Regions from separate parts of the Glutamicibacter nicotianae genome, predicted to be linked through region 2. Evidence: predicted binding sites of a transcription regulator. Region 2 holds the regulator's gene; the other holds the start of a gene.
The links. Region 2 encodes Rex, which represses fermentation and respiration genes when NADH is low (regulators of the CRP and FNR family bind a similar motif). Its sites were predicted from a motif close to CTTGTGAANNNNTTCACAAG; they were not measured.
Positions count from the first base shown of each region.

Region 1: a site for Rex is predicted at 8,304-8,323, ahead of JOE62_RS09060 (glyceraldehyde-3-phosphate dehydrogenase). Genes of this name have one in related genera too.

Region 1 is NZ_JAFBCH010000001.1:1,882,331-1,898,137, forward strand. Features, by position in the region: gene JOE62_RS09010 (ATP-binding cassette domain-containing protein) at 1-665, opposite strand, end outside; gene JOE62_RS09015 (hypothetical protein) at 797-1,351, shown strand; gene JOE62_RS09020 (dicarboxylate/amino acid:cation symporter) at 1,648-2,928, shown strand; gene epsC (serine O-acetyltransferase EpsC) at 3,103-3,687, opposite strand; gene cysK (cysteine synthase A) at 3,830-4,765, opposite strand; gene msrA (peptide-methionine (S)-S-oxide reductase MsrA) at 4,893-5,420, opposite strand; gene JOE62_RS09040 (Nif3-like dinuclear metal center hexameric protein) at 5,553-6,506, shown strand; gene JOE62_RS09045 (VOC family protein) at 6,519-6,902, shown strand; gene JOE62_RS09050 (peroxide stress protein YaaA) at 6,967-7,755, opposite strand; RNA gene rnpB (RNase P RNA component class A) at 7,889-8,244, shown strand; gene JOE62_RS09060 (glyceraldehyde-3-phosphate dehydrogenase) at 8,479-9,936, shown strand; gene JOE62_RS09065 (hypothetical protein) at 10,169-10,795, shown strand; gene JOE62_RS09070 (winged helix DNA-binding domain-containing protein) at 10,938-11,984, shown strand; gene def (peptide deformylase) at 12,011-12,583, opposite strand; gene JOE62_RS09080 (acyl-CoA dehydrogenase family protein) at 12,608-13,756, opposite strand; tRNA gene JOE62_RS09085 (tRNA-His) at 14,439-14,514, opposite strand; gene JOE62_RS09090 (DapH/DapD/GlmU-related protein) at 14,819-15,409, shown strand; tRNA gene JOE62_RS09095 (tRNA-His) at 15,506-15,581, opposite strand; gene orn (oligoribonuclease) at 15,740-15,807, opposite strand, start outside.
Region 2 is NZ_JAFBCH010000001.1:2,776,426-2,792,232, reverse strand. Features, by position in the region: gene JOE62_RS13345 (sugar phosphate isomerase/epimerase family protein) at 1-101, shown strand, start outside; gene proC (pyrroline-5-carboxylate reductase) at 106-948, shown strand; gene JOE62_RS13335 (potassium channel family protein) at 1,023-1,679, opposite strand; gene JOE62_RS13330 (TrkH family potassium uptake protein) at 1,687-3,120, opposite strand; gene JOE62_RS13325 (acetoin utilization protein AcuC) at 3,326-4,495, shown strand; gene JOE62_RS13320 (ArsR/SmtB family transcription factor) at 4,596-5,033, shown strand; gene gdhA (NADP-specific glutamate dehydrogenase) at 5,224-6,567, shown strand; gene JOE62_RS13310 (helix-turn-helix domain-containing protein) at 6,824-7,048, shown strand; gene JOE62_RS13305 (30S ribosomal protein bS22) at 7,188-7,286, shown strand; gene JOE62_RS13300 (HAD family hydrolase) at 7,389-8,195, opposite strand; gene JOE62_RS13295 (glutaredoxin family protein) at 8,258-8,503, shown strand; gene JOE62_RS13290 (redox-sensing transcriptional repressor Rex) at 8,531-9,205, shown strand; gene JOE62_RS13285 (AI-2E family transporter) at 9,311-10,087, opposite strand; gene JOE62_RS13280 (histidine phosphatase family protein) at 10,262-10,924, shown strand; gene JOE62_RS13275 (TlpA family protein disulfide reductase) at 10,931-11,554, shown strand; gene JOE62_RS13270 (cytochrome c biogenesis CcdA family protein) at 11,563-12,318, shown strand; gene resB (cytochrome c biogenesis protein ResB) at 12,318-13,946, shown strand; gene ccsB (c-type cytochrome biogenesis protein CcsB) at 13,939-15,006, shown strand; gene JOE62_RS13255 (PLD nuclease N-terminal domain-containing protein) at 15,271-15,714, opposite strand; gene JOE62_RS13250 (DUF4229 domain-containing protein) at 15,768-15,807, shown strand, end outside.

The DNA.
Region 1 (15,807 bases), 890 kb from region 2:
CCGTTGAGCTTGACCTTGCCCGCTTCCTCATAGAGCATGCGGTCCAGCATGGCCTTGGGCATGTCCCTGAGCTTCACGTCCAGGTCCGGCTGCGTGCCGGCGGTCAGCGTCTGCCACAGCCACGCGCCCGGGGCGAAGTTGGGCGCCTTGATGGCTCCCTCGTTCAGGGTCTTGTCCCAATCCAGCAGTTCATCAAGGTCGATGCTCGCCTCGGTGCCGAAACCCTCGCATACCGGGCACGCCCCCTGGCCGAGATTAAACGAATACGCGCCCGCGCCGCCGGCGCTCGGGGTGGAGTACCGCGAATACAGCACGCGCAGAAGCGAATAGGCATCGGTTGCCGTGCCCACGGTAGAACGCGAATTCGCGCCCATGCGTTCCTGGTCGACCACTATGGCCGTAGACAGATTCTCCAGCACCTCCACGTCAGGCCGGGGCATCGACGGCATGAAGCTCTGGATGAAGGTCGTGTACGTTTCATTGATCAGCCGCTGGGACTCGGCGGCAATTGTGCCGAACACCAGCGAGGACTTGCCTGAACCCGATACGCCGGTAAAGGCGGTGATGCGGCGTTTGGGAATATCGACGTCGACGCCCCGCAGGTTGTTTTCCCGTGCTTGGCGTACTCGGATCGTGTCATGGCTATCGGCAGGGTGCTGGCTCATGTCCCAAGCCTACTGACAAATGAGCACATCAGCACCTCGCCCGGGCCTGCCTGCTTGCAATTGCTGCCCCTTCCGGTGGAGGATCGAATTATCAGGGAATCAGCGATTCCTCGTCGAGAGCGGAGAATGCCATGCCGGATGCACCTCGGAAACTACTCAAGCTCAGCTCGGCCGCAGCACTGGCCGGCTGCCTCGCGCTCGCCGGTTGCGGCAGCACCTCCGGCGGCGCACCTAGCGAATCGCCCACGGATCCTGGAGTCAGCCCGACGCAAACCTCCTCCGCAACCGCATCCCCGAGCGAATCCTCGTCCGAGCCGACAGAGCCGGCAGCTTCAAGCACGCCGGCCGATGAGGAATCGGAGCAAACGGAAACGATCGGGGGACAGGAGCTGGGCAAGCTGCCGTCAAACGCCACCGAGTATGCCGACGCGCTGGTCGTTGCCTGGGGCAATGGGAACGAAGCCCAAATGAAGCAGTTGGCCACCGCCCAAGTGGTCGCATCCCTGACAGGGCATTCGGCGGCAGGTGGACCAAATTGGTCGCAAACCAGCAGCGACGCCGGAGCAGGGTCGGTGTTCGTGAGCTATGAAAATGCCGATGACGGGACTGTGCTGAACCTGCGGGTGCGAAACCAGGTTGTCGGCCAGGGCCATGAACAAGGCGTGGTTGAAGCAAGCTTCGAGTAGTCCACGGCGTCACACTAGCGCCATACCGCTTAATTGTGGCCAGACGCCCTCATCCGCTGAATCGCTGAATATTCATCTAGGGAACGGTCGATACCCCAGCAATCGAATCCAATGGGAGTCCTTGCGATTTCTGGCGGGAATTATTCGGCAGAAGCGCGAATTTCCGTAACACTTAAGCTAATCACAGGATTTCGGTGTAATAGAAATTACGCCTATCATGATTGAGGCGTGCGCCACGACACACCTGTGGCCGTCGCGCAGGGTGCTCCGATCCCTAACCGTATTTAAGGACTTTCATGAAGCTGCTGAAATCTATCCCACTGCTTGGCTGGGTGCTCGTTGCCATCGTGCTGGGCATCCTGCTTGGCCCGGTCATGCCGGTCTGGCTGGGAAGCGTATTCCTGACCTACAACTCGATCTTCTCCGGATTCCTTGGCTTCATCGTACCTTTGATCATCTTCGGCTTGGTCGCACCGGCAATCGCTGAGCTTGGCAAGGGCGCCGGCAAGTGGTTGGGCATCACCGCAGTCATTGCGTACGCCTCGACCTTGGCCGCAGGCCTGCTTGCCTACTTCGTCAGCCGCTGGCTGTTCACCAAGTCGCTGTCCGGCGGCGGCGTCGAAGAAGTTGGTGCAGGCGAAGGATCTGGTTTCGAGCCGTACTTGTCCCTGGTCGGCGAGGCGGGAGATTCCGCAACTGAAATCGTGCTGACTCCGTTGATGGGTGTGATGACCGCACTGGTGCTGGCATTCATGCTGGGCCTGGGGCTCACTGCCTTCCGTTCCACCGTGCTCTTCCGTGGTGCGGTGGAATTCCGCAGCATCATCGAAATGGTCATCCGCCGCGTGATCGTTCCGGCGCTGCCGCTGTTCATCTTCGGCATCTTCCTGGACCTGTCCGCCGCCGGTGACGCCGTCGTCGTGGTCCAGAAGTTCCTCTTCGTTGCAGTGATTTCCTTCGTGCTCACCCTGGTGGTCCTGCTGGCGCAGTACACGATCGCTGGCGCGATGAACAAGCGCAACCCGCTGGCCGCCCTGTGGGGCATGCGCAATGCCTACTTCACCGCATTGGGCACCTCGTCTTCGGCCGCAACCATTCCGGTGACCCTGGAATCGGCCAAGAAGAATGGCGTGGCCGACGCCGTGGCAGGCTTCGTGATCCCGCTGTGCGCCACGATCCACCTGTCCGGCTCGATGGTCAAGATCACCTGCTTCTCCATCGCAGTGCTCCTGCTGACCGGCGGCGACGTATCCTTCGGCGTATACTTGCCATTCATCCTGATGCTGGGCGTCATGATGATCGCCGCCCCGGGCGTGCCCGGCGGCGCTATTGCGGCCGCTGCTGGCCTGCTCTCCCAGATGCTCGGCTTCGGCGAGGTCGAGGTCGGCCTGATGTTCGCGGCCTACATTGCACTGGATAGCTTCGGCACCGCAACCAACGTGACCGGTGACGGAGCGTTGGCCATGATCATGCACAAGCTGACTCGAGGCAAGCTCGGCACCCAGCCGCAGGATCCCGAGGACGAAATCGTTGAACTGGCAGATGGCACCGAATCGGGGGAGCACAAGCTGGCCTAACCCGCTTGCCACGCAAGCATAAGCATCGATGCCCGGTACCAGACTCGCAGGTACCGGGCATCGATGCTTTGTTCTGCCGGCAAGCAAGCCGGCCCACGAAGAAACCCGCCCAGCGGCCGAACCGGAACGGCTCGGACGCTGGGCGGGTTTATCGCTGCAGTGGAAGCAGAAGTCCTAGATCCACATGGCCGGGTCGATGTACTCGGCCGGGTCCACCGCCGGCTTGTGCTCCTCGGGCCGGCGCGGACGGTTCTGCGCAGGGATTCCGGTGACGATCGACCCTGCCGGTGCATCCTTGACGACGACGGCGTTCGCGCCAATTGCCGAGTCGGCACCGATCACGATCGGGCCCAGGACCTTGGCTCCGGCGCCGATGACCACGCGGTCCCCGATGGTCGGGTGGCGCTTGACCTTGGCCAGCGATCGGCCGCCGAGGGTCACCCCGTGGTACAGCATCACGTCGTCGCCGATTTCGGCGGTCTCGCCGATGACGATGCCCATGCCGTGGTCGATGAAGAAGCGGCGGCCGATGGTCGCGCCGGGATGGATCTCGATGCCGGTCAGTGCGCGGTTCGCCTGGGATAGCAAACGCGCTGGCCATTTCAGCGCCGGGTTCTGCCACATCTTGTGGGCCAGCCGGTGCATCCAGATGGCGTGCAGCCCGGAATACACGAAGAAGTTTTCCGGATCGCTTCGCGCTGCCGGATCATGCTGGCGTGCGTTAGCCAAATCCTCACGCAGGCGGGAGATAAAACTCATGAATACTACCTTAATGGTTGCGGTTCGCTGCGGGACAATCCGCAGATGTCACACAGCAAATCGGCGCGAGCTGCACCGATAAAGGTCTCTCTATAGACCCAACGGTGGCTCACGCCGATTTATTCTGCTACTGCGAATCTGCTTAGCCGCGGATGTCGTCGAAGAGCAGCGTGGAGATGTAGCGCTCACCGAAGTCGGGGATGATCGCAACGATCTGCTTGCCTGCATTTTCCTCGCGTGCGGCGACCTGCACGGCGCCCCATACAGCTGCACCAGCGGAGATGCCGCCGAGGATGCCTTCCTTGACGCCCAGCGCGCGAGCGGTCGACACCGAATCCTCGATGCTGGCATCCAGGACTTCGTCGTACAGCTCGGTATTGAGTACCTCGGGGATGAAGTTCGCGCCCAAACCCTGGATCTTGTGCGGGCCCGGCTTTCCGCCATTGAGGATTGGGGAATCCTTCGGCTCCACTGCCACGATCTTCAGGTTCGGGTTCTTTTCCTTCAGGTAGCGGCCTGCGCCGGTGATCGTTCCACCGGTACCGATGCCCGCTACCAAGATATCGACCTTGCCTTCGGTATCTGCCCAGATTTCCGGACCAGTGGTGTCTGCGTGCACCTGCGGGTTAGCGGTGTTGGCGAACTGCTGCGCCCAGATGGCGTTATCGGTGGTCGCAACGATCTCCTTGGCCTTTTCCACGGCGCCGCGCATGCCATCGGCGCCCGGGGTCAGCACGATCTCGGCACCGAAAGCGCGCAGCATGACGCGGCGTTCGGTGGACATGGTCTCAGGCATGGTCAATACGACCTTGTAGCCGCGAGCCGCGCCAACCATGGCCAGCGCGATGCCGGTGTTGCCGGATGTGCCCTCGACGATGGTGCCACCTGGCTTCAACGCGCCCGATGCCTCGGCTGCATCGACGATGGCCACTCCGATGCGGTCCTTGACGGAGTTGGCCGGGTTGAAGAATTCCAGCTTCACGGCGATGTTGCCTGGCAGGCCCTCGCCGACGCGGTTCAGGCTCACCAGCGGGGTGTTGCCGACGACTTCGGTGACGTTGTTGTAGATCTTGCCCATCTTGTATGCAATCCTTACGTGACTCTATGCAGCCGCAGATAGTTGCGGCGAAATAACTGCTGGAATCTGGCGTATCCGCCGGACACCCATCGGGTTCACAACTAACCCTAATAGGCCTAAAGCGCGACTAGGCTTCGTTTAGCCATTGAGCGTAATATTTCCTGACCTTTGCGATCTTTGGATCGATAATCACCCGGCAATATCCGACTCCTTGGTTTTCGGAGTAATAATCCTGGTGAATTTGCTCGGCAGGATAGAAATCTTTCGACTCTTCCAGCGTGGTGACGATCGGATTGGGGTATACGCGCGAGAACTTGTCGATGGCGGCTTCGAAAAGCTCGCGCTGCGCATCGTCGAGCGGAAACATCGCCGAGCGGTACTGGGTTCCCACATCGTAGCCTTGGCGGTTCAGCGTGGTCGGGTCGTGCACGGTGAAGAACATGTCCAGGATGACGTCGGCCGGAACCACTTGCGGATCGAAAATCACCGCGACACCTTCGGCATGGCCGGTGGTGCCGGTGCAAACCTCGCGGTAGTTCGGATCCTTGGTATGGCCGCCGATGTATCCGGAAATCACCGCGTAGACGCCACGCGTTCGCTGGTACACGGCATCCAAGCACCAGAAGCAACCGCCAGCTAGCACGAAGGTGCTCAACTTGGTGTCCTGGACTTCCAGGGTCGGAGTGAATTGATGAGGTGACTGAAGGCTGAGAATACTCACACAGTTCACAACGTTGCGGCGTTGCATTCTGTTCCATCCTCATTTGCACCGCGTAGTCTGGTTGGTATGCAGAGCAAGGCAAATAACTCGCAAGACCTGGGGAAGAGCAACGTTTCCCCGGAGGCCTCGACGCTCAAGCCCGTTACCGAAGCAAAGCCAGAGCAGCCGGTGGAGGACGCCTCGGCTGCGCAGACCACCCTGGGTAACGTCCTTGAAGCCGCCGAGGAACTTTGGCCAAAGTCGTTGGCCGAGGATTGGGATGCCGTTGGGCTGGTCACCGGGCGAACCGGCCAGCAGATTTCCAAGATCGTGATGGCTGTTGATCCAACGCTGGAGGTGATCGAGGACGCAATCGAGCGTGGGGCCGATCTGCTGATCACTCACCACCCGCTGCTGTTGCGCGGAGTCACCCAGGTTGCCGGCACGACATTCAAGGGTGAGGCCATCCACCGCCTGATTGAATCCGGTACCGCGTTGCTGACCGCGCACACCAATGCCGACAGTGCCATCGGGGGCGTCAACGACGCGCTGGCCGATGCCTTTGGGTTGAAGGACTGCGTGCCGTTGGTGGAGTCCAAGGACGGGCTGCCCGAGGAAGGCCTGGGCCGGGTCGGCTTCTTGGAGAAGCCGATGAAACTCGACGATTTCGCGGAACGCGTCTACACCGTGCTGCCGGCCGTCGCCGGCGGAGTGCGCGTCGCCGGAGAACGCAACGGAATCATCCGGAAGGTTGCCCTGTGCGGCGGCGCCGGCGATTCCCTGTTCGATGCGGTGCGCTCGCACCAGGCCGATGTGTACGTAACCGCCGACCTGCGCCATCACCCGGCAAGCGAAGCGCGCGAAGCTGCCAATGGCGGCTTCCCTTACCTGATCGACGTTTCCCACTTCGCTTCGGAATGGGTCTGGCTCTCGGCCGGTGCCCGCGCCTTGGGCAATGTGCTGAACGATCTGGGGCATGCGGTGGAAATCGAGGTATCCCAGGTGAATTCCGATCCTTGGGACTTTGTCCTCACACCCTAGCCGGAGCCTGGCATGCTGCACCACGTAGAGATTTGGGTGGAGGACTTGGCAGCCAGCACGGCATCCCTGGGCTGGCTGCTGACCCGTCTTGGCTACACGGTCAAGTCGCAATGGACCAACGGCATCAGCTATTCCTGCGCAGAGTTCTATATCGTTCTGGAATCAGGACCGGATGCGAAGAAGCAACGGCATGATCGGCGTGCTCCCGGGCTGAACCATTTGGCGTTCCGTGCCGGCACCAGGCAGGACGTCGACACGTTGGCGGCCGAAGCGCTGGATCACGGTTTCGCCCTCATGTTCGCGCAACTGCACCCTTATGCAGGGGGAGCGCAGCACTACGCGGCCTATTTGGAGGATGCGGCCGGGTTCGAAGTCGAACTGGTTGCAGCGCAGTGATGATGCCGTGCAGGCCTGGCGTGATTGCCCGGCCGGCACGGCATCATTCGCTGTCGCAACGAGCTCAGGCGGCGTGCCTCACGGTGGTGAACTGGTGGTCTTCTGGCAGCAGGATGTTCAGGGCCAGGCCCTTCTTGTCTTCAACTAGGGAAGCTTCCCACTTGGTCTGGACAAGGTCGAGCAATTCTCCAGGATTCTTCGGGTCGACCGGCTGCTCGACCAGGAAGCGTGCGACCTCGCCCCGGGTGTGCTTGGCGAAATGCGAGACCACTTTCGGCGTTCCGTTGCGCATCTGGAACACATTGACCGCAACGGTGTTGCCATTGGCTGGCTTGTAGGCGGCTGCGTAGGTGCTCGACCGGGCGTCAACGATCAGCTGGCTGCCGGCCGCCTCATCGAGAACCGGGGCCAGCCACTTTTTCCACCAGGTGGCCAGCTTGCCCAGCGGTTCGAGCTTGACCGACATGGACAAGCGGTACGGCGGAATGCGATCGCCAAATCGCACGGCGCCCCATAGCGCGGAGATCACGATGACGGATTCGTCGGCGCGCCGTCGCGCGGCTTCATCCAGGTTCGCGTAGTCCAGGGCTTCAAAGAGCACCCCCGAGTAGATATCGTGCGCCTGGGCTGCTGGCTCGGTGTGCAGGTTGATATTCCGTGCTACCTCATTGGCCAGCGAAGCTCCGACGCCCAGCAGGTCCATGGCATCTTCCCTTGCTGATACTTCTGCCAGGGCATCGAGCACGAGGCGGCGTTCTGCGGAGAGCTCCGGAAAAGAGAGATCTTCGATTTCGAAGGGAGCTCCTTCGACGTGGGCGGTTTTGCCTTCGGAAGGCGGCAACAAGATAAGCACGCTCTCCAGCTTATCGGAGTCCACCTGCTGCTGTGCGCCGGCCATGTCCCCGCCGTGGCGACTCCGGCTGTGAGCGATCCAGTGTTCGAAAGTGGTCCGAAGGCTGTCCTGAACCGATTAGACTGGTAGTGAATGGGATGGCCAGACGGTCGCGTGGCAAGCAATTGTCCCGAGGAACGTCCGGGCTCCACAGAACAGGGTGGTGGGTAACGCCCACTCGGGGTAACCCGCAGGCTAGTGCCACAGAAAATAGACCGCCAGGTTTTCCTGGTAAGGGTGAAACGGTGGTGTAAGAGACCACCAGCACCCCAAGTGATTGGGGTGGCTAGGTAAACCCCACTCGGAGCAAGGTCAGACAGACTGCGTTATGAGGGCTGTTCGCCCCATGCAGTCGGGTGGACCGCTAGAGGCTGCCGGCAACGGCAGTCGTAGATAGATGACCGTCCCGCTTCGGCGCGACAAAACCCGGCGTATCGGCCATCCCATTCATTAATCCCATGGCTGCATCCAGCCCTTCATTCCTGATCGCATCGCCCGGCCCTTGCCTGCTCGTGAGATGATTCACAGTTCCCGATCCGCGCTTTTTCAGCGCACGGTCTAGAATGGATCATGTACTTACGAGGATGATCCTGTTACCTCGTGCCACCGCAAAAGCAATGGTGCTTCCCACGGTGCCAACCGACTTCATGGATCTGCGAGTCGGCTGAATTGGAAGGATTTTCTGTGACCCAGCAGTCTGTCGTTGCCCAGCAAGAATGGAGCGGGCGCGAAGAGCTCGCCGAGGCCATGATTCCACTGATCGGACGTCTGTACCGCAGGAACAATGTGGTGACCTCCGTCTACGGCCGCAAGCTGATCAACCAGTCCGCCATCGACATCATCAAGGCCCACCGCGTCGTGCGCCGCATCGATGGCGAAGAGCTCGACCTGAACGACACCAAGGCGATCCTCGATGCCATCGAGTCCCTGAATGTCGGCTCGGTCTCCGTTGATCTCGGCCGTATGAACAAGAAGTTCAAGGAGTCCGGTTCCGCTGATCTGAACGCCTTCCTGGCTGATGAATTGGGCGAGAAGGTTGGCCAGGCTGGCGCAACCGACGCAGAACCGCAGGATGTCGTGCTGTACGGCTTCGGCCGCATCGGCCGCCTGCTGGCCCGCATCCTCATCGAGCGCGGCGGCTACGGCCTGCGCCTGCGCGCCATCGTAGTCCGCAAGGGCGCGGAGAACGACTTGGTCAAGCGCGCCTCGCTGCTGCGCCGCGACTCGGTGCACGGCCGCTTCGACGGCTCGATCACCGTTGACGAGGAAAACAGCACCATCCTCGCCAACGGCACCCTGATCAAGGTCATCTACTCGAATGACCCGACCACCATTGACTACACCGAGCACGGCATCGACAACGCCATCGTCGTTGACAACACCGGCCGCTGGCGCGATGAGGCCGGCCTGTCCCAGCACCTGCAGGCCAAGGGCGTTTCCCGTGTCCTGCTGACCGCACCCGGCAAGGGCGATCTGAAGAACATCGTTCACGGCATCAACGATTCGTGGATCACCGCAGAAGACAAGATTGTCACCGCTGCATCGTGCACCACCAACGCCATCACCCCTGTGCTGAAGGCGCTGAACGAGAAGTTCGGCGTTACCCACGGGCACGTCGAGACCGTTCACTCGTTCACCAACGACCAGAACCTGATCGACAACTTCCACAAGGGCGAGCGCCGCGGCCGCTCGGCAGCGCTGAACATGGTGATCACCGAAACCGGTGCCGCCAAGGCTGTTGCCAAGGCCTTGCCGGAGTTCGAAGGCAAGCTGACCGGCAACGCCATCCGCGTTCCAACCCCGGATGTCTCCATGGCGATCTTGAACCTCAACCTTGAGAACGAGACCACCAAGGAAGAGCTGAACGCCTACCTGCGCGAAACCTCGCTGACCTCGAACCTGCACAAGCAGATCGACTACATCGATTCGCCTGAGGTTGTTTCCACCGACTTCGTCGGCTCGCGCCGCGCTGGCATCGTTGACGGCCTGGCCACCATCGTGTCCGGCAAGAACGCTGTCGTCTACGTTTGGTACGACAACGAATTCGGCTACTCCTGCCAGGTAGTCCGCGTCATCGAAACCATGGCCGGCACCCACCCAGCTGCAGTGCCTGCAGTGAAGGCAGAAGCCGTCACCGTCTAGGACCTCAAGGGTTTCAGCTGAAGGGGCCATCCCGACGCATTGCGCGTTGGGATGGTCCCTTCTTGGGTTCTGGGCCTGCGATAGGAACGGTCTTGCCGGGTTTTCCTGATGCACGCTTTTCCGCGTCGTGGGCAGGACCGGACGGGGGTCCAGTATTCCCGGGGGGTCGCTATCCTGTTTCCTGCGCTCAGAACCTATTGCCAGAGGAAGTGCCCTGTGCAAGGCTCGGGGCATGATGCGATCAACGAATCCGGCCCTGAACCACGGCGGGTGGCCCGCGGACATGTCGCTGTCCATGGATGATCACGCGCAGCCAATCCGGATGCTGTTGTTCATCCGGCAGGCCTGGGGCCTGGCCGAAGATCTCGCGCTGCCCCAGCTCAGCCCGGTTCCCGAGACGGGATCCTCGGCCCTGCCGGACGAAGCCGACCGGGACCTGTGGGAGCAACGGTGGATCCAGACCTGGTCGAACGCGTGGGCGGGAAAGGCTCGGGGTGCCCATCGTATCCCTGGGCTGGCGGCAACTACCGCGGCAACCGGTCCAGCCACCGGCAATGATTTCTGGACCCAGCAGTACGGCGACGAGGGGATCGACCTCATCGCGTTCGAGCAATGGGAACAGATGTTCGATCCGTGGTTGGGATTGAATCCAGAACCGGTGCTGCGCAGCACGGAGGTCCAGCCGGTGCTGGTCGCCGCCTGGGAGCGCGGGCTGACGGATCTCACCGTGGTGCCGTGGGCCGGGTACTGCATGCACCGGCTAGGCGATTCACATCTGGTAACCTCCTTCGACACCGCCGCCAACTGCTCCCTGCTCAGGCAGGCGCTCGCCGAATGGATTCGCGCCCCGCTGAAGTGAGGCGTCGCCCGCTGCTGCGGCAGTCTTACGTCAACGACCATCTGCACATCAAGGCGAGGCATGGCGGCTGCGGATCCGGAGGCGCATCCGCTGCGCCGGGCTGCTAGGCTCTACGCCATCGGGAATGGATCGAGGTGGACCGATGGACAGGACCAGGGTACTGGCAGCACGCATGGCCAGCCAGCTTCTGCTGGAACCGGCAGAATCCACGCTGCAAGCCTCAGAGCACTTGCTCGCCTTCCAGTCCCAGGACTTCGCTGCAGGACGCTACGGGCTGGCCCAGCGCTCGACAGCCCAAGAATCGCGCCAGCGGGTCGACGAGCTGTTCACCGGCGGCCAGCTGGTCCGGTCGTGGACCATGCGGGGCACGCTGCACATCTGCGTCGCCGAGGATCTCCGGTGGCTGGTACGCTCAAGCCGTGAACGCACCCTGCGCTCAGCAGCCGCACGCCTGCGCGGACTGCAGATCGACGCGCAGGTCATTGACCTGACCGCCGGCGTCATCAGCTCGCTTTTGCAGGAGTCCAGACAGGCCAGCCGAACCGAGCTCTTCAACGTGCTGAACCGGCACGGAATCGAGACGGACAAGCAACGCGGCTTGCACCTGCTGCAGGTCCTTGCCCTGGACGGTTTGATCTGCCTGGGGCCCATACCGGATGATGCGAAGCTCACCGCCCAGGACTTCGTGCTCGTCGATGAACGGATTGCACAGCACCGAGAACCGGCGGATCCGCTGGCGGAAATATTGCGCCGCTATCTCAGCTCCCATGGGCCAGCCACCATCCGCGACGCAGCCTGGTATGCGGGGCAGACGCTTACTGCCATGAGAACCGCTGCCCAAGCCCTCGGCGACGTGCTGGTCAGCGCAGGCAACGATGAGCGAGGAGAAGACTATTGGGTCATTGCCGGAAGCCTGGCCCACCGCGAGCTTGAATCGCCGCAGCTCACCCGGTTGCCGCTGCGCCTGCTGGGCCCCTTTGACGAGTACTACCTGGGCTATGCTGATCGGACGCTGGCAGCCGAAGCGCAGATGTCCCAGCAGATCCTGCCGGGAAAGAATGGCATGTTCCTGCCCTTCTGGCTTGAACAAGGCAGGGCGGCAAGGCTCTGGAATGCAGAAGCAGCGCCGACCGATCAACTCGGTGCGGCGCTGCATCAGCGGTATCTGGACTTCAAGACCGCCCGGTAGGCGGCTGCCTGGCAACCGACACTGGCCTAGTGGCCGAAGGGATCCTCATCGGTACCCGGCAACCAGGTGTTGCCCGGTACGCCCCAGCCAAGAGCCTTCTTGGCCTTCTTCCACTTCTTCTCCCAGCGCGGCTGCAGCTTGTCCACGTACAGCAGGCCGTCCAAGTGGTCGTACTCGTGCTGCATGATGCGGGCGAACCAGCCATGCGCCTCGAAGGAGATCGGCTTGCCGAACTCGTCGAAGCCCTCCACCTTCGCATAGTCGGCGCGCTGCAACGGGTAGTTCAAGCCAGGTACGGACAAGCAGCCCTCCGAATGGTCATCGGGATGGGCAGGAGCCTGCGAAACCTTCGAAAGGGTCAGCTTGGGATTGATCACCACACCGCGCTCGGGAGCATCATCCTGGTCCGGGAAGACGTAGGTGAACATGCGCAGGCCCAAACCGATCTGCGGAGCGGCCAAGCCGACACCGTGCGCCTCATCCATGGTGACGTGCATATCGGCAACGAGCTCGCGCAAGGCGTCGTCAAACTCGGTGACCTCCACCGCACGCTGGTGAAGTACAGGTTCTCCGTAAACAGTGATCTGCCGAATAGGCACGTGATCAGTTCCTTTCAAAAGTGCTTAGAGTGCTCGTCCAATAGTTTCACGCATGATCTCACTTGTGCCACCGAAAATGGTCAGCAAGCGCGAGGCGGTGAACGACTGGGCGATCGGGTACTCCATGATGTAGCCGTAGCCGCCATGGATCTGCAACGCCTTGTCGGAAAGCTTCTTGGCGCTCTCACTAGCCCAAAGCTTGACCTCCGCGGCCTCTGCAGGATCCAGCTCGCCATCGTTGAACGCCAGCACAGCCCGATCCACGAAGCTCTGGGTGACATGCGCCTCAGTCTTCAGGTTGGCCAGCTCGAAACGGGTGTTCTGGTACTCGGTCAGCGCCTGGCCGAAAGTGGAGCGGTTCTGCGCATGCTCCAGCGCCTGCTCGAAGGACGCGGTGCAGATCGCCGACGCTGCTACGGCAATGGCCAAGCGGGCCTGGGGGAGGTGCGCCTTGACATAGGACAGGCCCTGGCCGACCTCGCCAACCAGATCGGCAGCCGTAACATGGACATCGTCGAAGAACAGCTCCGCGGTGTCAGAAGCGCGCAACCCGATCTTGTCGAAGGGGCTGCCATTGGTGTACCCCTCGGAACGCTCGACCATGAACAACGAGAAGGACTGCTCGGTGGCCCGTCCGCTCTCGCCATCGGTACGCGCCAGCACCAGCGCGGCATCGCCGAAGGCCGCATTGCCGATGAAAGTCTTCTGCCCGCTGATCAGCCAGTCATCTCCATCTCGGACCGCCTTGGTGCGTACGGCACGCAGGTCGGACCCCGCGCCAGGCTCGGTAAACGCGCAGGAGGTAATGGTGGAGCCATCGACCATGCGCGGCAGCCACTTGTCCTTGAGCTCGGCAGAACCGTAGGACAGCAGATAAGGCAGAACCAGATCGTCATGCAGGTGGAATGCCAATGCCACGGCCAGATGCCCGGCACGCACGAACTCCTCGTCAAGCACTACACGGAAGCGGTAGTCATCGATCCCCATGCCACCGAACTCCTCGGGCACGGCAAGACCCAGCAGGCCGTTTTCGCCGGCGGCCTGCCACACCTCACGAGGGATCTGGTGCTCCTTCTCCCACTGGGCGTATTTGCCGGAAATCTCCCGGGCATTGAACTCCGTAGCCAGTTCACGGAACTGCTCGTGGTCCTCTTCAAAGAGCGCGCGTTTCACAGGGGAGTACCTTTCGGTGGGTAGAACGAAGGCATGTAGCTCACTGGCTTGCCGAAGTACATGATCCATTATGGTTGCTCAGGCCAATTCATGCCTATTCGCCAGGGCAAACAACGATTCAAGTCACCAAATAACGCAAAAAGTCTCGAAAAACACGGGGTTAGACCTCGAAACGCCGAGTATTCGAAGATACTTTCGAATCAGTGTTTCAACCTGCCGAAATATGACTTAATGCCTCATTTGGGCGGCGTTGCGCTCGCCGGTAGGGCCGAGTTTCCTGTTCATCTAGGCGCTTCCGTATCGTGCTTGCAGCTGGCCTCGGTAATGGACTGGGCTTGCCGGTCTTGCCGTGCCTGGACTCGTGACTTTGCGTGGCGCGCAGCCCGATGCGTCTGGGCGCCCAGTGTGGTTGACGCTCCATTTGGACGGTTGATAGGCGGATTGCAGGTCGCTCTGGGCGGGGAGCAGCGAGGCAGCGTGACGAGGACCTCGTCTGTTCAGTGAAACCGTTTTGCCCGTCTTGGGCATGACCTTGCATCTCACGGGTTCATGCGATGGCTGTCGGCGGTATGAAGTCGAACACTGAGCCAGGAAATGTGCCGCCGTGGTCATGGAGCTCCACAGTGCTGGAAGCAAAAAAGATCTGGTTCAGAATTTCCATTCCAAACCAGATCTTTCGAACTGGGGTGAGTAACGGGGTTTGAACCCGCGACCTTCTGGACCACAACCAGACGCTCTACCGACTGAGCTATACCCACCATGTCTACTTCGATACTAGTCAGGAGCTATAGCGCTCAAGATTTCGTACCGGGCAACGAAAATTACTATACACGCATTCGAGCCAGAAATACCAATTCGCCCACTGCTGCCAATGGGATTGTGACGCAATGCTCATGATTCGTGATTGGGAACCTTTCGTGCGCTGCTGATCTGGCATAACGGGTGATGTTCAGTGCCAAGCTGTTGCCCTTGCCTTCGGCGTCTGGTGCAACAGGGCTATGGCAAGTGAGGCGGGCAACCTGGCTCCATGTGGATGCACGAAAGTCGCTATGGTTCGATCTAATGGTTCGAATAGCTGATGGGGGAGTCGTGGACGTTGATGATCTGTTGGAAGTGCTGGATTCAGGCCAGCGAATTGCCGCCGGTTCTGAGCTGCATGCTCTCATGCACGGCGCGAGCCAGGACGCGTTGCGCATCTGCGCGGAATTGAATAGCGGCTACCGCAGTCCATGCGAAGTGCGTGAGCTCCTCCGGCAATTGACCGGCAGGCATGTTGACGAGTCGGTGGTGTTGTTCCCGCCGTTCAACTCGGACTTTGGACGCAATATCAAACTGGGCAAGCGCGTCTTCATCAATGCCGGGTGCAAGTTCCAGGACCAGGGCAGCATCAGCATCGGGGACGAGTGCTTGATCGGCCATAACGTCGTCGTGGCTACGCTCAACCATGATCTCGATCCTGCTCGTCGAGGTGACATGCTTCCGGCCCCGGTGGGCATTGGGCGCAATGTCTGGGTTGGCGCGAATGCGACGATACTTTCCGGTGTGGCGATCGGCGACAATGCTGTGGTTGCTGCTGCCGCGGTGGTAACCAAGGATGTTCCTGCTGGTGCAGTGGTGGTCGGATCGCCAGCCAGGGTAGTGCGCACGGTCTGATTCTGCGCGGTGCCGGCCGCGCGGCGGCGCGCCCGGCGTGCGGGGAAAGCAAAAGACTCGATTCAGAATCTCCATTCCGAACCGAGCCTTTTCTGCTGGGGTGAGTAACGGGGTTTGAACCCGCGACCTTCTGGACCACAACCAGACGCTCTACCGACTGAGCTATACCCACCATGTTCGCTTCGATACTAGTCAGAACGCTTTCGCGAACCGATTCCGTATCGGGCAACGAGAAATACTATACACGGATTTTCCGCTTGGACGCCAATCGGAAAGCCCCTGGGGCACTGTGCAGTGCATCACCCATACCCCAGGGCCCATCCCTGGCAGCTAGCCGGCGCTTTGGTTGATCTCGGTGGCGATCTTCCGGGCTTCATCGGAGGTTGGGCCCGGGGCCG
Region 2 (15,807 bases):
CGCGCAATGCGGGGCAAAAGGAAGAATGGCTGGGGAAGACCCTAGAATTTGCCCGCCAGCACTTAACAGTCGGCAGCGACCCCAAGCCAATGACACAATAGCCATATGAGTGAAGCAACAAAGAATCTGTCCCTGTCCTTCCTCGGTGCTGGCTCCATGAACGGCGCCATCCTGCGTGGCATCATCGGATCAGGCCATGATCCGAAGCTCATCACCGCCACCGTCCGCAGCGGCAAGCGCGCTGCGGAACTGCGTGACCTGGGCATCAACGTCTTGGTCAGCGCGGACGACCCAGAATCCAACCGCAAAGCCGCGGCCAGTGCAGACATCATCTTCCTGGGAGTGAAGCCGGTCGGCATCACCGACCTGTGCGAAGAGATTTCCGGATCTCTGGACGCGCAGAAGGTCGTTGTTTCCGTGGCCGCCGCAATCAGCCTGAGCAGCATGCAGGCACATCTGCCGCAGCGCCAGCCGGTGATTCGCTCCATGCCGAACACCCCGTTGATGGTCGGTGCAGGCGTTGTGGGCATCAGCCCGGCTGAAAGCGTCAGCGAAGAGCAGACCAAGCTGGTCACCGACCTGCTCTCCGGCTCCGGCGATGTGCACGTCATCGGCGAGGAGCAGCAAAACGCGCTCTCCGCAATTTCCGGTTCGGGTCCTGCCTATGCCTTCTACCTCGCTGAAGCCATGGCCAACGCCGGTGTGGCCATGGGCTTGGACGAGAAACTGTCCATCGCGCTGGCCCGTGCGACCGTGGCCGGTGCAGGCAAGATGCTCTCGGACCCTGATGCGGATCCGGCGACCCTGCGCAAGGCAGTGACCAGTCCGAAGGGCACCACCGAGCAGGCCATCGCTACCTTCGATGAGCACGGCATTCCAAAGATTATTGCTGCCGGAACCCAAGCGGCAGCGGCCCGTGCGGCCCAATTGAGCGACGAGCTCGGCTAGATGCCAACACGTGAAACGGCGGTGGCCGGCAACCAACTGGTTGCCGGCCACCGCCGTTTTCGAATCCGTTGACTCTAGGGGCGTGCCGCGAAACGCTCCAGTAGATCCACGTGCCCCGAGACGATCAGGACATCTCGACGCGTCACCATGGTATCGGGGATGGCGTAAGTGAAATCCTCACCAGGGGGCTTCACCCCGACAATGGTCACCCCGTACTTGGAGCGGACCTGGGACTGGGCCAAGGTGAAGCCCTGGGTCTCCTTGGGCGGGTACATTTTCACGATGGCGAAGCCGTCATCGAATTCGATGAAGTCGAGCATGCGACCGCCGACCAGGTGCGCGGCACGCACCCCGGCATCGGCTTCCGGATAGATGACATGGTTGGCTCCGATGCGCGTAAGGATCTTGCCATGGGACGGAGTGATCGCCTTGACCCACAGGTGCTCGATGCCCAGATCCACCAGGTTGACGGTGATCAGCACCGAAGATTCGATGGAAGTGCCGACACCAACGACAGCAGAGGAGAATTCCTGGGCGCCGAGCTGGCGCAGCGCATCGATGTTTGTTGCGTCTGCGGCGACAACGTGGGTCAGGGTGCTGGCCCACTGCTGGACGAGCTCCGGGCTGCGCTCGATGGCCAGCACTTCGCGACCCTGCTTGACCAGCGTCTCGGCGACAGAGGCACCGAAGCGGCCCAAGCCGATCACCAGTACCGGGGCATTGTGGTCCATGTTCTTGTCAGCCAATGAGCGGCCTTTCTTCTGGAAGTCTGAACAACGTGTTGCGGTGGCGCATGGTCAACGCGCTGGCGAGTGTAATGCTGCCGATGCGTCCGGCAAACATCAACGCACTGAGCACGTATTTGCCAGCCGGAGGCAGTTCTTGCGATACGCCGGTGCTCAGCCCCACGGTAGCAAAGGCCGAGATCGACTCGAACAGGGCACGCGAGAAGCCCACCGATTCGTCAATAGTCACTAGAGCTCCGGTAGCGACCATCACCAGTGAAGCGCCCATGGCGACCACTGAGATGGCCACGCGCATCGTGCCCTGCGGAATCTGCCGGCCGAAGGCCTTCGTATCCGTATCGCCGCGGACCTCGGCCAGAATGGCCAAGAACATCACGGCAATGGTGGTGACCTTGATGCCGCCTGCGGTGGAAGCTGAACCGCCACCGGCAAACATCAATGCGTCGGTCAGCAGGACGGTCACCTGGTGGATGTCGTTCTGGTCCACCAGATTGAATCCACCGGAACGGGTCATGGTGGAGGCGAAGAATCCATGAACGATCTTGTCGCTCAAGGACAGGCCCCCAATGGTCTTGGGATTGGCCCATTCGAATACCGTCCACAGGAAGGATCCGGCAAAGAGCAGGATCGTGGTGGTGAGCATGGTCAGCTTGGTATGCAGGTTCCATTTCTTGATGTTGAACTTGTGCGCCAAGAGCACCATGATGACCGGGAACCCCAAGGAACCGGTGAAAACGCCGGCCATCAGGGGGCCCAGGATCCACAGGTCGGTTTCATAGGGAACCAAACCATCGGAGTGCGGGGTGAAGCCTGCATTGTTGAAAGCCGAGACGGCATAGAAAATTCCGTGCCAAATGGAGGACAGCACGCTTTCACCCAGCATGTAGAAGCGCGGGATCAAGAACAGCGCGATCACCGCCTGCAGGCTGATCGCCGTGAGAATCACGATGCGCAGCAGCGAGCTGACTTCGCCTAGCGCAGAGGCTCCAGAACTGTTCATGGAGTTCTGAGCCATCAGCTTGGCGCGCACGCCCAGCTTGCGCGATACCGCCAAGGACATGATAGAAGCCAAGGTCAAAATGCCCAACCCGCCCATGAACGTCGCGATCAGCATGATCAGCTGGCCGGCAAATGACCAATGCACCGCGGTGGAGACGGTGGTGAGGCCTGTAACGCACACGGCCGACACGGCCGTGAACAAAGCGTCATGCAGCGCGGTGGCTTCGCCTGTTGCCGAGGAAAACGGTGCGGCCAGCAGGGAAGTGAACAGCGTGATGGCCAAGAGGAAAGCGCCAAGAGTCAAGCGCGCAGGGGAGCGCACGGTGAAGTCGGCGACTGCGATGCGAACCGCCAGCCATTTCTTGCGTCGCCGTTCACGCATTTCAGCTGCCCGGGCGCTGGGGCCCGGTGCACTGGCTGTGCTCATTTATTTCTCGCCGTTTCCTTGGGAACAGTTCTTTGCCATGCGGAGTTGAAGTCCTCCTAGTAATTTACGCGTTTCCACCGCTTAACGCTTGCGTTGCCCGCCTGAAGACCCGACAAGCCTCGCATTCTGCCATAAATTCATGAGTTGGATCACTATCGGGTAGCCTGAAATCGTGTTAGATCCGCAGCATGCCCCACGGCCCACCATGGTGATGTGGGATGAACAGTATCTGAAGTACAAGTTCAGCGACTGGCATCCGATGCACCCTTCGCGGCTAGAGCTGACCTATCGGCTCAGCGACGAGCTGGATGTTTTCGATGCGCAGAACGTCTCGATCCAGGCGCCAGAAGTTGCCGAGGACGCGGTTATCGGCACGATTCACGACCAGACCTATATCGACCAGGTGCGGCGGGTCAGCCAGGATCCGGCACTGGTTGCCGAAGAATTCGGCTTGGGCACTGAAGACGACCCGGTATTCGCCGGGATGCATGAAGCAGCCGGACGCATCGTGGGAGGGTCGGTGATGGCGGCCCAAGCCATCATGGATGAAGATGTTGTCCGTGCAGTGAATTTCGCCGGCGGCATGCACCATGCAGCGAAGAGCAAAGCCAGCGGTTTCTGCATCTACAACGATGCTGCCGCCGCGATCCATCGCATGCTGGAGCAGGGCGCGAAGCGGATAGTCTACATCGATGTCGACGCGCATCATGGGGATGGCACCGAATCGATCTTCTGGGATGACGAACGTGTGCTGACAATTTCCATCCATGAATCGGGATTGTCGCTTTTTCCGGGAACCGGATTCGCCAATGAAATCGGCGGCAAGGATGCCCAAGGCAGCGCAGTCAATGTCGCTCTTCCGGCCATGACCGGGGACTCCGGGTGGATGCGTGCTTTCCATGCGATCGTTCCCCAGCTGGTGCGCGCCTTCAAGCCGGAAATCATTGTCTCCCAGCATGGATGCGATGCGCACCGTGAAGACGACATGACCAATTTGAAGCTGTCGGTCGATGCCCAACGCCAAGCCGCCTTGGATATTTCCCAGCTGGCGGACGAACTGTGCGAAGGCCGTTGGCTGGCTACCGGAGGCGGGGGTTATAACGTCACTGCCGTCGTTCCGCGTACCTGGACGCATCTGACCGCGATTGTTGCCGGCAAGCCGGTGCCATTGCGCACCTATGTCCCCGAGACTTTCCGCCGTTATGTCCTGGAGAAGTACGGGCGTGCCATGCCTTATCTCATGGGCGACGATGCCCAGTTGTGGTGGCGCAACTGGGAAGTTGGCTATGATCCGGCCGATCCGGTGGACAGGACCATCATCGCTACCCGCAAGGAAGTTTTCCCGCTCTTTGGCCTTGATCCCTGGTTTGACTAGCCTCGGGTCGATGCGACCACTGGGCGCAGCAACAAGACTTCACATTTTTTCGACATGGAAATCGATTGCCATTAGTTCATATGCCGTTAGGGTTATGAGTGTGGCAATTGATGGAGTATTTTCGGCGTTGGCTGAGCCGACCCGACGAAAGATTATCGAGGCGCTTAAAAACGAGCCGAAGGCCGTGGGCACTCTGGTTACCGAACTGGAGATCTCCCAGCCAACCGTTTCCAAGCACCTCAAGGTATTGCGCGAAGCTGAGCTTGTCAGCATGGCCGCTGCCGGGCAGCGACGCATCTACAGCATTGACACCGCTGCGCTGGAGGATCTCGTGCATTGGTGCACCGAATTGGTTCCTGCACCCGAGACGGGCCAGGAATCGGCAACGGCTGAAACCGGAACCGAGAGGCAGCTGGCTGTGGCATCGAATCCGACTGCCCAGCAGATCGGCCGCCGCGTGGGCCAAGGTTTGGAACAAGTTACGGGACGTGCGCAGGAGTTCTTCGAGAAACTTCCTCGGTTCGGGCGCCGCCGCTAGGCGTTGTCCAGTCTTCGACGTTGCAACCGGGCAAAATGGTCAATCTTTTAAGTTACGCGCGCAATCCTGTTTTATAACAAGAAAATTTTGTTCAGAATGCACAGCGTGGCATTCTCGTGTGCGGGGCAGTGACGCCGGCTATGAGGCCCCTTGTGCGCCTGTGCCTGCCCCAAGTGATGAGGAGAAGAACTTGGACAAGCACTTAGCGACGATTCGCGACGAAGTCTTCCGCCGCAATCCCGGCGAAGCAGAATTCCATCAGGCCGTCACAGAAGTATTCGAGAGCCTTGAAGCCGTATCGGTCAAGCACCCTGAATACGCTGAAGCCGCAATCCTGCAGCGTTTGTGCGAACCTGAACGCCAGATCATCTTCCGCGTGCCATGGGTTGACGACGACGGACGCGTGCAGATCAACCGTGGCTTCCGCGTTGAATTCAACTCGGCACTAGGCCCATACAAGGGCGGTCTGCGCTTCCACCCATCGGTCTACCTTGGCATCGTCAAGTTCCTGGGGTTCGAGCAGATCTTCAAGAACTCCCTGACAGGCATGCCAATCGGCGGCGGCAAGGGCGGCTCGGACTTCGACCCCCGCGGCAAGTCCGATGGCGAAGTCATGCGCTTCTGCCAGTCCTTCATGACCGAGCTCTACCGACACATTGGCGAGTACACCGACGTGCCGGCAGGCGATATCGGCGTGGGTGGCCGCGAGATCGGCTACCTCTTCGGCCAGTACAAGCGCATCACCAACCGCTACGAGTCCGGCGTGCTGACCGGCAAGGGCTTGAGCTGGGGCGGTTCCCTGGTTCGCCCGGAGGCCACCGGCTACGGCGCAGTGATCTTCACCGAAGAAATGCTCAAGACCCGCGGCCAGACCTTCGATGGCCAGCGCGTGGTCGTTTCCGGTTCGGGCAACGTGGCAATCCACGCCATCGAGAAGGCGCAGGCACTGGGAGCCAAGGTAGTCACCGCTTCCGATTCGGCCGGCTTCATCGTTGACGAAGGCGGCATCGACCTGGATCTGCTGCGCCAGATCAAGGAAGTCGAGCGCGGCCGCATCTCCGAGTACGCCGAACGCCGTGGCAGCAAGAAGGTCAAGTACGTCGCAGGCGGCAGCGTCTGGGACGTTGAAGGCACCGTGGCGCTGCCTTGCGCAACCCAGAACGAGTTGGGTGCCGAGGCTGCGAAGAAGATGGTCGCCGCTGGCACCATCGCCGTCGCCGAAGGCGCCAACATGCCTACCACCGCTGAGGCAACGTCGATCTTCCAGGATGCCGGAGTGCTCTTCGGCCCGGGCAAGGCTGCCAACGCTGGCGGTGTTGCCACCTCGGCCCTGGAGATGCAGCAGAACGCCAGCCGCGATGCATGGACCTTCGAGCACACCGAGCGACGCCTGACTGAAATCATGGTCGGCATCCACGACAGCTGCGCAGCCACTGCCGACGAGTACGGCATGCCAGGCAACTACGTTGCCGGTGCCAACATCGCAGGCTTCGTGAAGGTCGCTGACGCCATGCTCGCACAGGGCGTCATCTAGTAATTCAGTCTGTTGCAATCCGCGTGGATACATCGGAACCCCGGTGAATCCACGCGGATTATCTCGTTCTGGCATCGAAATATGTGATTCAGACGGTCGCCGGTGTGTTTCGTGATGCAAAAGTTACAAAAGTGCGATTAGACTAGTACAAAGCGAACGTGAACCTGAACCGCCGATGTTGATCCAAAGTCGTGTAAGTTCATCTTCGCTAAAATAACGCGACGAATTAGAGATCAGCGTCAGGAGAATATCCCGCATGACGGATAAACAGAATTTTGCCGGAGCCCGATTCATGACTGTGGCCGAAGTTGCCGACATGATGCGTGTTTCCAAAATGACCGTTTATCGGCTGATCCACGCCGGTGATCTGCCAGCTGTTCAGTTCGGTCGCTCCTATCGCGTTCCGGAAAACGCCGTGGAATCATATCTGAATGCCGCGGCCATTGATCCGCAGCACGGTACCGGTTCCTACGGTCGATAGTCCGCGCGATGGTCAGAGCATGGCCGAAAAGCGGGTAATCTGTTAAGGAACGTTTAACGTCCGGTCAACCTTGTCCTTGTGCTCGCGCTCAAGCAGGCGTTTAGGGTTGACGCATTTATTTAGTTTGTGAGGAACCACTATGGGCTCTGTTATCAAGAAGCGCCGCAAGCGTATGTCGAAGAAGAAGCACCGCAAATTGCTTCGCAAGACCCGCCACCAGCGTCGCAACAAGAAGTAAATCTGCTTCTGAGCATTTGCCGTTTGGCAATCATCGCCACCGCTTCACAGTGAAACTGCTGAACGGTGGCGATTGCTTTATCCAAAACCGCTCAATGCCCGACTAAGAGCCGGAACGGCGCAGGAATGAACGTCGGGCAGCCCAGAGCGCCCCAAGGACGCCAGCGGCCTTCAGGCCCAGTTTCGCGGCCCGCTGGCCGGTGCGGAAGTCATAGACCTGCCAGCCGCGGCGCTTGGCGTAGGCGCGCAGGCGTGCATCGGGATTAATGCATACCGGATGGCCCACGGCTTCAAGCAGGGGAACATCATTGTAAGAATCCGAGTAAGCCCAGGACTTCGATAGCGAGATTCCGCGAGCCTTCGCCAAGGAGCGCACAGCCTGGGCCTTTTCTGCTGCATGCAGGATCGGGCTGGCCAGCGCTCCGGTGTAGAAACCGTCTTCGCTGGCCACTACGGTGCCCAATGCGCCGGTCAGGTCCAGGCGATCCGAGATGACGTTCGCCACTTCCAGGGGAGTGGCAGTGACCAGCCAGACTTCACGCCCCACCGTCCGATGCTGGCGGGCAATGGCTACCGTTCCGGTCCACAGTTTGGGTTCGATGTATTCGTCATAGATCTCGTTGCCGATTTTCTCGATCTCGGATACTGGGATCCCGCGGACCATCATCAACGCGCGGTCGCGGATCTGGTGGATGTCCCCGAGGTGCTCGCCGCGGGCGGCGAAGCGCAGCTGCTTGAGGGCGAACCAGAGGATTTCGCGGAACTGGAAGAAACGGCGCTCATGCAGCTTCCGCGCCAGCAGATACAGCGACGCACCGCGCACAAGGGTGTTGTCGACATCGAAAAAAGCGGCGACCGTTTCCGGAGCCAGGGCGGAATTCGGGCTGGGGTGAGGATCGATGGAAGGCATTTGATCCAGTTTATTTCATCGCCAAGTTTAAGCGTGGTTACGGCTCGTGAGATTATAGGCAGGTGAGTACTTTGCATCAGATCCAGCTATTGGTTCGAGAAGGCTGCCACCTGTGCCACGCGGCACGCGCAACCGTGGCCGAGGTGACTGGACGGTTGAATATGGAGTTTTCGGAACTCGATATCGACCAGCACCCTGAACTGCTGGCAAAGCACCACGAAGAAGTGCCGGTGCTGCTCATCGACGGAGCTGTCCGCGACTTCTGGCACATCGACGCACAGCGTCTCGAACGGCTGCTGCGCAGCTAGGCGCTGCGAAAATCATGAATATGCGTTGTGCTCGTCCAGGGCACCGAAAAGTGCGGGAGAACGAAGATGTCAGAGCTTGAAGCCCGGGTACTGCCTGAGGCTACCCTGGCTCGACTGACGCAATACCTGCGCGCGCTGAACGCTCTGGAAGCCCAAGGCCTGGAACGCACCAGTTCCGGAGTGCTGGCCAAGGAAGCTGGCGTTAACCCCTCCATCTTGCGCAAGGACCTATCCTGGCTGGGATCCTACGGAACCCGCGGAGTGGGCTATGTGGTCCGCGAGCTGGCAGAACATATCAGCCGCACCCTCGGCTTGAACCAGGACTGGCGTGTGGCCATCCTCGGCGCAGGCAACCTCGGCCGCGCGCTCAGCGGCTATGCAGGGTTCAGCACTCGTGGCTTCAACGTAAAGGCGATCATGGATGTCGACCCAGCTTTAGTGGGCAGCGCAGTTGGCGAATTGCAGGTGGAAGCCATCGCGAACTTGGCCGCTGTTGTGGAACGCGAGGAAATCAACATTGCTGTCCTTGCCGTTCCCGGAGAAGCAGCGCAGGATCTGGTCTATGAACTGGCCGAGCTATCGGTCCGCTCGGTGCTCTCCTTCGCACCGAAGCCGCTGCGCGTACCAGCGGGAATGAATCTGCGGCGCGTCGACCTGTCCACCGAATTGCAGATCCTTGCCTACCTCGCCGTCCAACGCTGAAACCCCGGCAAACAGAACGGCGCAGCCGCACCATCCTCCGATGGGATGACGCGGCTACGCCTTGATTGTTCTTGCGGGGCCTAGCGAAGGTGCAAGGCCGCGGGTTTAGCGGAAGCCCGCGAGACGGGCCTGGCGGCGCTGCGCAATGTATTGCGAAGACGGGCGCAGCCAGGAGAAGACCACGCCGGCGACGCCCAGCAAGATGCCCACAACGTAGACGGCGTTGATGATTCCGGCTTGGGTGTCGGCGAACATGCTGATCATTGGAACAGTCGTCACCAGGTTCAGCAGCGAAATCGCAGCGAGGATCGTGGCAATAATGCGCATGGCGCCGACGCCGCGGCCAACGAAGAAGCCCACCAGGAAATACAGGCCCAAGGTGATGATCATGCCGACAATCACGAAACTCGACATCATGGAATTGACCTGGGACATGAACGCTTCAGGGCTGGCCATCATCTGCTCGACCATCGGATCCTGCTCCATGCCAGGGGTGCTCTGCATCTGCTTCTGGAACTCTTCTTGGACCAAGGACCACTGCTGGCCAATCATGTTCGCCATCATGTTGGAGCTGGCCATCAACCAGCTGGCCAGGGCGCTGAAAATGCCGGCGAGCATGATCAAGCCGAAGGCGATAGCCAAGGTCCGCGGACGCTCGGTCGGCGGCTGCACGCCAGCGTAGCCTCCCTGCTGGCCATACTGGTCGTAGCCCGGAGCCTGCGGCTGCCCGTAGGGAATCGGATTCTGGCCGTATGGGTTTTGGCCATATGGGGAGGGCTGCTGGCCATAGGGGTTTTCGCCGTAAGGGTTCTGCGATGGACCCTGGCCCGAAGTGTTCGGGTTGTAGGGCCGTCCCGGCTGGTTAGGATCGTAGTCGCTCATCATGCATCCTTCTGGGTCGAACTATCTTATTTACCAAGCGTAGTGGCAGGTGATTGTGAGCAACCCCTCCGAAAGGATGGTTTTTGCATATGGGATTCCAATGCGTGTCCTGTGAATAGTTGATGGTGGCCACAATATGGCTAATTCGCACCGATTATTTGAGAGACTGGAAACATGCTTTTATCGACTGTCCATTTGTTGCGCCATGGGGAAGTTTTCAACCCTGACCGTATGCTCTACGGCAGGATCCCTGGCTTCGGGCTCTCGGACCTGGGATTCCAGATGGCCGATGGGGCAGGCGAATATTTTGCCAAGCGCCAGGCAGACGGCGGCAACGTGGTCCGGTTGGTAGCTTCTCCGCTATTGCGTGCCCAGCAGACGGCCGCACCGACTTCCAAGGCCTTGGACCTGCAGATCCACACCGACGAGCGGGTGATCGAAGCGGGCAACAAGCTCGAAGGCCTGTCCAAGGTCGCCGAGCACCTGCGCCAGCCGAAGTATTGGCCGCTGCTGGTCAACCCGCTGAAGCCTTCATGGGGCGAAGCCTACGTCGAACAAGTAGCCCGTATGCGCCAGGCCATGGACGAGCATCGCAAGGCTGCGGTCGCCGAACACGGCGAAGGCTCCGAGGTCATCATCGTCAGCCATCAGTTGCCGATCTGGGTGACGCGCCGAGCCGCCGAGAAGAAGCGTCTGTGGCACGATCCACGCCAGCGAGAGTGCACGCTGGCATCCATCACAAGCTTTGATTTTGAGGGAGACGAATTGGTCTCCGTGCGTTACACAGAACCGTGCCCCGAGCTGCTTGTCGGCGCGGCGAATATCCCAGGAGCCTAAAGCAAAATGACTGATCCCGTGCCTAATCCTCGCCCGTTGAGCCGCCGTACTATGCTGCGTTCGCTGATGGTTGCCGCCGCCGTGGTGCCGCTGGCTGCCTGCAGCGGCAAGGAAGATGCGCTGACCGCGCAAGCGAACAGCGGCGACGGCAAGAACTACATTGCCGGCGACGGTGCAGTGGAAGAATACGAAGTCTCCAAGCGCAGCGAACCGGTGGCCATCAAGGCCACCACGTACCATGGCACGGACATCGATTTCACGCAGTGGCAGGGCAAGCCGGTCGTCATGAACTTCTGGTATGCCGCCTGTGCACCGTGCCGCATCGAAGCGCCGGATCTGAAGGAAATTGCCGAAGAGTTCGGCGAGAAGGTCGAATTCATCGGCATCAACGTACGCGACGAAGCCGAAGCCGCGAAGGCCTTTGAACGCACCTTCGACATTCCCTACGAGTCCGTGCAGGACACTGACGGGGCGATCCAGCTGGCGATGACCAAGTACGTGCCGCTGCAGGCTGTTCCATCCACGCTGGTGCTGGACCGCAAGGGACGTGTCCGTGCCCGCGTGATCGGTGCGGTGGAGCCGGGTACTCTCAAATCGTTGATCAGCACCGCTCTGACCGAAGAGTTGTGAGCTGAGCAGTGACCTCTAATCCCTTTGCCGACATCGTCCTGGACGGGTCGTTGCTCCTGGCCGCACCCGTGGCCCTGCTGGCTGGATTGGTCTCCTTCCTCTCGCCTTGCGTCCTTCCGCTTGTGCCGGGCTATCTCGGCTACGTCACTGGATTGACCGGCGCAGATTTGAAGGACCACCGCCGCGGCCGGGTCGTCTCCGGGGTGCTGCTCTTTGTCCTGGGATTCTCTGTGGTCTTCATTGCCGCCGGCGTGCTCTTCAGCCAGGCGTCCGCATGGCTGAGGTTCAACGGCTCCTGGGTCACCCAGGCGTTGGGGTTGGTCGTGGTCTTCATGGGCATCGTCTTCATGGGCGGATTCTCCTGGATGCAGCGGGACCGCAAGATCCATAAGAAACCGCCTGCCGGCTTGTGGGGCGCCCCGGTGCTGGGCTTGACCTTCGGGTTGGGATGGGCGCCGTGCATCGGCCCGACGTTGAGCGCGGTATTGATCATGTCCACCGGAGTGGACGCGAACGTGGGCCGCGGAACCCTGCTGACCGTGTTCTATTGCCTCGGGTTGGGCCTGCCCTTCATCCTGATCGCAATGGGTCTGCAGCGCGGCATGCAGGCGCTGGCGTTCTTCCGCAAGCACCAAGTACTGATCATGCGTTTGGGCGGGGGACTGCTCATCGCCTTGGGCCTGGTCATGGTGACAGGGCTCTGGGGAACATGGGTAGCAGAACTGCAAAACTGGTTTGCCAATGAAGTGAGGTTGCCAATTTAATGGCGAAACAACAACGGAAGTCCAAGGGAACCAGCGACGCGCCTGCCTTGGGATTCGTGGGTTCCATGCGCTGGATCTGGACCCAGCTGACATCGATGCCCACAGCACTGTTCCTGCTGCTGCTGCTCGCTGTCGCTGCGGTGCCGGGCTCGATTTTCCCGCAGCGCGATGCCAACCCCGAATCTGTCGCCCAGTACCTGGAGCAGCACACCACCGCCGGCCTCTGGCTGGACCGCTTCCAGATGTTCGACGTGTACTCCTCGGTGTGGTTCTCCGCGATCTACATCCTGCTGTTCATCTCGCTGATCGGCTGCATCCTCCCTCGTGTGAAGAAGCACGCCAAGGCCTTGCGCACCCCGCCACCGCGGACCCCGGCGCGCCTGGACCGCCTGCCCCAGTACAGCACGCATGAAATTCTTGAAGGCGAAGCCGATACGCCCGATGACCAGCAGGTCATCGATGATGCGTTCAGGATCCTGAAGAAGCGCGGCTACCGCGTCGAGCGCCGCGAGGATGCCACCGGTGCCTCGGTGGCCGCCGAGCGCGGGTACACCCGCGAAATAGGCAACCTGCTCTTCCACATCTCGCTGGTGGGTGTCCTTGCTTCCGCGGCGATCGGCGGCTCCCTGGGCTACGACGGACAGCGCGTCGTCGTCGAAGGTGAAACCTTCGTGAACTCGCTGGTCGCCTATGATTCCTTCACGCCTGGCACGAACTTCAACGCCGATAACCTCCCGGGCTACGCGGTGACCCTGGACAAGTTCGATATCGTCTTCGACCGCGAATCCGAATCCCACTTCGGCCAGCCGCTGGACTTCACCGCCCACGTGCAGGTGCGCGAATCGGCAGACGCGGAGCCTGTGAAGCAGGAGCTGAAGGTCAACCACCCGCTGCGCATCAAGGGCGCCGGCGTCTACCTGGTGGGCAACGGCTACGCCCCGGTGATTACCGTCAAGGACGGCAACGGAAACGTCGCCTACTCCGGCCCGGCGGTCTCCATCCCGCAGGACTCGGTCTACACCTCCATGTTCGTGCTGAAGGTGCCGGACGCGGAACCTTCGCAGCTGGGCTTCCAGGGCTTCCTGCTGCCCACCGCGCTGGTGGACGAGAACGGCTTCGGCATTTCCGGCGACCCCAATGCCATCAACCCGCAGCTGCACCTGAACTCGTACTTCGGCGATCTCGGACTGGATGACGGCAACCCGCAGAACGTGTTCGTGCTGGACACCGACAAGATGGAGCCGCTGAACAGCCGTGATCTGGATGCCGGCGGCATCATTCTCGAAGCCGGGCAAACCTACGAGCTGCCCGACGGCAAGGGCTCGATCACGTTTGACGATCTCAAGCGCTATGTCGCGTTGGATGTGAACCACGACCCGGGCAAGCTGCCGATCGGCATCTCCTCGGCTCTGGCCTTGATCGGCTTGTCGATCTCGCTGTTCACCCCGCGTCGCCGCGTTTGGGTGAAGCTGAAGAATGAGGACGGCAAGCGTAGGATCGAATACGCATTGCTGGCACGTGGCGAGGATCCGCGTCTGGAACGCGAAGCCGCAGAACTACAAAAGATCTTTGACAAGGCTTGGCCATTGGCAAGCCAGGAGCAGAACCAAGGAGCCGTAAATGGATAACGCAGGGGCATTAGCGCCTATCAATGAAACGCTGGGTGAATACAGCCAGCTGTTCATGCTGCTGGCCGCCATGGTCTATGGGGTCGTCTTCATCATTTTCGCCTTGGACCTGGCAAAAACCAACAAGTCCATCAGCGAAATGGATTCCCAGGCGCTCAAGCGCGACGAGGAACTGCTGGTCAGCGCCGGCAGCGCCGCGGTGGGCACCAAGGCCCGTGCCCGCAGGGGTGCCGCTGAGCGTGCCGATAACGTCGGCGAGCACATCGTGACCGACAAGATGGAATACACCCAGCTGTCGTCCAAGCGTCCGATGGCCCGCATCGCCGTGGTGCTGATGTGGCTGGCAGCGGTCCTGCACGGCGGCGCAGTGGTTTCCCGCGCACTGGCAGCACACCGCGTGCCGTGGGGCAACATGTACGAGTTCCTGTCGACCGGTGCTTTCCTGGTGGCCCTGGTGTACCTGCTGGTGCTGATCTTCAAGGACCTGCGCTTCATGGGATCCTTCATCTCCGGCCTGGTGACGTTGATGCTGTGCGGTGCCACCATTGGCTTCCCCACCCCGGTGGGCCACCTCGTTCCCGCTTTGCAGTCGCCATGGATCGTCATCCACGTTTCCATCGCCGTGCTGGCTTCGGCACTGTTCGCCATCAGCTTCGCCATGAACGTGCTGCAGCTGATCCAGCACGCCCGCATGAACCGCCTGGCCGCGGGCCAGAAGGACAAGCTGCCCTTCATGCGCGTGGTGCCGGGCGCCGGTGCGCTGGAGAACTTCGCCTACCGCATTAACACCATCGCCTTCGTGATGTGGACCTTCACCGTGATCGCCGGAGCCATCTGGGCCGAAGCCGCCTGGGGCCGCTACTGGGGTTGGGATCCAAAGGAAGTCTGGTCCTTCGTGATCTGGGTGGTCTACGCAGGCTACCTTCACGCACGCGCCACCGGCGGCTGGACGGGTCCGCGCTCGGCCTGGTTGTCGATCATCGGCTTCCTGTCTGTGGTCTTCAATTTCACCATCGTGAACATCTTCTTCAACGGCCTGCACTCCTACGCCGGAGTCTAGACCCAAAAGAAATCGGCACTGCGAGCGGTTTCCCTTTCAGGGGAGGCCGCTCGCAGCGTTTTAACCGCGCAGTGCAGGGCGCCGTGTCCAGCTAGGCGCAAGTAGCCTGCAAGTGGCCCATTGAGCCCGTCCGGAGCCCGGAGAAGCGGTCCGGGGCTAGTCCTGCCACACGGTTGCCCCGGGGCTCCAGGGCACAGATAAAGCCCAGCTGCGCTGGCTAGGCGTGCTGGGCTGGTTGCCGGGAACCCCGGCAGGTCGAGAGGGCTATTCGGAGTCAGGCGAGGCGCTGTCTGAGCCTTCTGGGTTGTTCTTGTGCTCCGCGCTGGGCTTTGGCTCCTTGGCCTCCGGCTTGGCTGGTTTCGCGTCGTCGGCCTTCTGCGCTTCCTCGCGTTTGGTGAGGTCTTGCTCACGCGCCTTCAGGTCGGCTTCACGCTGCTGCTGGCGGCGCCAGATCTCCAGCTGGCGCAGGAAATCCTCGTCATCGTCCGGAGCCATGGACTTCTGCGCCGGGGCATCATGAGATGCTGCAGGGCGCCCCAGGAGGAACCACAAACCGGCTCCGACGAGCGGTAGCAGGATGATGACCGCGAACCACGCAGGCTTAGGCAATGAACGTATGCGGCTGCGTTCTGCACGAGCGCATTCGATCAGGGTGTAGATCGTCAAAGCAACCGAAACCACTGCGGCGAAAATTAAAATGCGGACCATGCTTCCATTCTAGTGATAATCCTGTTCACAGGTTCATCGGTAGACTTGAGACTATGCAGTTCGTGAAATATACCGTTATCCGCCTAGGCGTAT